2 regions of the Faecalimicrobium sp. JNUCC 81 genome follow, and region 2 is predicted to be linked to the other one. Evidence: a T-box and tRNA genes for the amino acid it is inferred to sense, from the RefSeq annotation. Region 2 holds a T-box; the other holds one or more tRNA genes.

Region 1 (2,207 bases), 780 kb from region 2:
AAGACCCCATGGAGCTTTACTGTAGCTTGACGTTGGGTCTTGGTACTACATGTACAGGATAGGTGGGAGACTTTGAAGCATGAACGCCAGTTTGTGTGGAGTCATCCTTGGGATACCACCCTTGTAGTACTGGGATCCTAACCAGAGGCCTTGAATCAGGTCTTGGGACACCGTCAGGTGGGCAGTTTGACTGGGGCGGTCGCCTCCCAAAGAGTAACGGAGGCGCTCAAAGGTTCTCTCAGTACGGTCGGAAATCGTACGAAGAGTGTAAAGGCAAAAGAGAGCTTGATTGCAAGACATACAGGTCGAGCAAGGACGAAAGTCGGACTTAGTGATCCGGTGGTTCCGCATGGAAGGGCCATCGCTCAACGGATAAAAGCTACCCTGGGGATAACAGGCTTATCTCCCCCAAGAGTCCACATCGACGGGGAGGTTTGGCACCTCGATGTCGGCTCATCACATCCTGGGGCTGTAGTAGGTCCCAAGGGTTGGGCTGTTCGCCCATTAAAGTGGTACGCGAGCTGGGTTCAGAACGTCGTGAGACAGTTCGGTCCCTATCCGTCGCAGGCGTAGGAAATTTGAGGAGACCTGTCCTTAGTACGAGAGGACCGGGATGGACGTACCTCTGGTGTACCAGTTGTTCTGCCAAGGGCATGGCTGGGTAGCTATGTACGGAATGGATAAGCGCTGAAAGCATCTAAGCGCGAAGCCAACTTCAAGATAAGATTTCCCACCGTAAGGGTAAGACCCCAGGAAGACTACCTGGTTGATAGGTCGAAGGTGTAAGTGCAGTAATGTATTTAGCTTATCGATACTAATAGGTCGAGGACTTGACCAATAATTTAAAATGATAAATTCAATAAATGTTTGCAGTTTTCAGAGTATTAACTCTAAAAATGTTATTACTTAGAAAAATATGAAAATATTTCACAAAAAGTGTTGACATTGATAACTTAAGATGGTATTATAATACTTGTCTTAAAACAAAAGAATAAACACAATATGTGGTTACAATAGCAAAGAGGATACACCTGTTCCCATTCCGAACACAGAAGTTAAGCTCTTTAGCGCTGATGGTACTTGGTGGGCAACTGCCTGGGAGAGTAAGACGTAGCCACGTGATGTGCCGAAGTGGCGGAACTGGCAGACGCACAGGACTTAAAATCCTGCGGGACTTACCTCCCGTACCGGTTCGATTCCGGTCTTCGGCACCATAATTTATTAGGACCATTAGCTCAGTTGGTTAGAGCGCCCGGCTCATAACCGGTAGGTCCGGGGTTCGAGTCCCTGATGGTCCACCATAATAAATTAATTAAGAACTTTGAAAATTAAACAGTAGGTTAATTTATAGAATTTGAAACAACCAAACAAAGCCAGATATATAACAGTATCTGAGCCCAAGTCAAAACTTATATTTAAGAGTTTGATCCTGGCTCAGGATGAACGCTGGCGGCGTGCCTAACACATGCAAGTCGAGCGATTTCCTTCGGGAAAGAGCGGCGGACGGGTGAGTAACGCGTGGGTAACCTGCCCTGTACACACGGATAACATACCGAAAGGTATGCTAATACGGGATAACATGAGAGAGTCGCATGACTTTTTTATCAAAGATTTATCGGTACAGGATGGACCCGCGTCTGATTAGCTAGTTGGTAAGGTAACGGCTTACCAAGGCGACGATCAGTAGCCGACCTGAGAGGGTGATCGGCCACATTGGAACTGAGACACGGTCCAAACTCCTACGGGAGGCAGCAGTGGGGAATATTGCACAATGGGCGAAAGCCTGATGCAGCAACGCCGCGTGAGCGATGAAGGCCTTCGGGTCGTAAAGCTCTGTCCTCAAGGAAGATAATGACGGTACTTGAGGAGGAAGCCCCGGCTAACTACGTGCCAGCAGCCGCGGTAATACGTAGGGGGCTAGCGTTATCCGGAATTACTGGGCGTAAAGGGTGCGTAGGTGGTTTCTTAAGTCAGAGGTGAAAGGCTACGGCTCAACCGTAGTAAGCCTTTGAAACTGAGAAACTTGAGTGCAGGAGAGGAGAGTAGAATTCCTAGTGTAGCGGTGAAATGCGTAGATATTAGGAGGAATACCAGTTGCGAAGGCGGCTCTCTGGACTGTAACTGACACTGAGGCACGAAAGCGTGGGGAGCAAACAGGATTAGATACCCTGGTAGTCCACGCCGTAAACGATGAGTACTAGCTGTCG
Region 2 (2,207 bases):
GTTATAGACAATAACCAAATGATACATCCAAGAACTATAGACGCTAGAAATTATCTTATAAAAGAAAATTTGTAATGATTTAGTAACTTAATATAAAATATTTATCAAAAATAAAAATTTCATATATAGAGATTATTATTTATGGTATAATAGTTAAATGTGTTTAAAATTAGGAAAGGTAGGAGATTATATGACTGTAGAACAAATGACAAAAGTTATATACGATGCAATAGATGACAAATTAGGTCAAGATATATCTATAATAAATATAGGTGCAGTATCAAGTTTATGTGATTACTTTGTTATAGCAACAGCTGGTTCTCAAAGACAAGTAAAAGCTATAGCTGATAATGTAGAAGACGAATTAACTAAGCTTGAAATAGAACCAAGAGGGAAAGAAGGATATGAATCTCAAACTTGGGTACTTCTTGATTATGGTGATGTTATGGTTCATGTATTCAATGAAGAAAGTAGAGCATTTTATAACTTAGAGAAGTTATGGAAAGATGCACCATTTGTTGACGTTGACACTTTAGCATAAAAGTGATAACATAAAATATTATAACTTAAAATTAATTAAATAGACTAGAGTAGTAAAAGAATATGTTTTTTCAGAGAGCTAGTGGTGGTGTGAACTAGTAAAATATACCTTTGAACTTGCTAGATATAATCTATTTAGCCGTAGTTGGCATAAAAACTATCTAAGAGAGTCTAATTTTTAGGCTAATTAGGGTGGTACCGCGAATATAATCCTCGTCCCTAAACGTAAGTTTAGTGATGGGGATTTTTTAATATAAAAATATAGGAGGAAATTAAATGAACGTTTATAAACCAAATGAAATTGAAGCTAAATGGCAACAAACTTGGGAAGAAAACAACCAATACAAAACTGATACAAATGATACAACAAAACCAAAATATTATGCATTAGAAATGTTTCCGTATCCATCAGGTAACTTACATATGGGACACGTTAGAAACTACTCTATAGGTGATGTTGTAGCAAGATTTAAGAAAATGCAAGGATATAATGTTCTACATCCAATGGGATGGGATTCATTTGGACTTCCAGCAGAAAATGCAGCTATAAAGCATGGAGTACATCCAGATAAATGGACTATGCAAAACATAGCGGAGATGAGCAGTCAACTAAAGACATTAGGCCTTAGCTTTGATTGGGATAGAGAAATAGCAACATCTACACCAGAGTATTATAAATTTACTCAACAAATATTCTTAAAGATGTTAGAACATGGACTAGCATATAAAAAGAAATCTTTTGTTAACTGGTGTCCATCTTGTGAAACAGTTCTTGCTAATGAGCAAGTTGTACAAGGTGCATGTGAAAGATGTGACTCTGTTGTTGTAAAAAAAGACTTAGAACAATGGTATTTTAAAACAACTCACTTTGCAGAAGAATTACTTCAAGATATAGATACTTTAGATGGTTGGCCAGAAAAAGTTAAAACAATGCAAAAGAACTGGATAGGAAAGAGTACTGGAGCAGAAATAACTTTTGATATAGATGGAAGTGATAAGAAGGTAACGGTATTTACTACTAGACCAGATACAGTTTATGGAGTTTCTTACATGGTTTTAGCTCCAGAACATGCATTAGTTAAGGAATTAGTTGCTAAAACTGAATATGAAGCAGATGTAGAAGCTTTCGTTCAAAAAATGCATACTATGACTGAAATAGAAAGAACTTCAAGTGATGTAGAAAAAGAAGGAATGTTCATAGGAAAATATGTAATAAATCCTGTAAACGGAAAGAAAGTTCAATTATGGATAGCTAATTATGTACTTGCTGATTATGGAACAGGTGCAGTTATGGCAGTTCCTGCACATGATGAAAGAGATGGCGAGTTTGCAGCTAAGTATAACTTAGAAATTGTTGAAGTTATAAATGAAGACAATGTAATGATAAACTCTGGTGAGTTTGATGGAATGGATGCATCAAAAGCTTTTGATGCTATAATAGAAAAAATAGAAGAAATTGGAAGAGGGAAGAAAACAGTTAACTATAGACTAAGAGACTGGTTACTTTCTAGACAAAGATACTGGGGATGCCCAATACCTGTAGTATATTGTGATGAATGTGGTATAGTTCCTGAAAAACAAGAAAATTTACCAGTATTATTACCAACAGATGTTGAGTTTACAGGTAAAGGTGAATCTCCACTTACAACTTCAAAAACATTTATGAA

The links. A T-box is a leader RNA that pairs with one kind of tRNA and senses whether it is charged. The one in region 2 lies ahead of leuS (leucine--tRNA ligase), so its partner is inferred to be a tRNA-Leu.
Region 1: it has a tRNA-Leu gene. The T-box ahead of leuS (leucine--tRNA ligase) is inferred to sense a tRNA for this amino acid. The anticodon was not compared.

The regions. Positions count from the first base shown of each region.
Region 1 is NZ_CM132203.1:3,712,290-3,714,496, reverse strand. It holds rRNA gene JNUCC81_RS18165 (23S ribosomal RNA) at 1-838, shown strand, start outside; rRNA gene rrf (5S ribosomal RNA) at 1,004-1,120, shown strand; tRNA gene JNUCC81_RS18155 (tRNA-Leu) at 1,126-1,214, shown strand; tRNA gene JNUCC81_RS18150 (tRNA-Ile) at 1,225-1,301, shown strand; rRNA gene JNUCC81_RS18145 (16S ribosomal RNA) at 1,412-2,207, shown strand, end outside.
Region 2 is NZ_CM132203.1:2,928,695-2,930,901, reverse strand. It holds gene yqeK (bis(5'-nucleosyl)-tetraphosphatase (symmetrical) YqeK) at 1-75, shown strand, start outside; gene rsfS (ribosome silencing factor) at 191-541, shown strand; T-box leader at 572-764, shown strand; gene leuS (leucine--tRNA ligase) at 817-2,207, shown strand, end outside.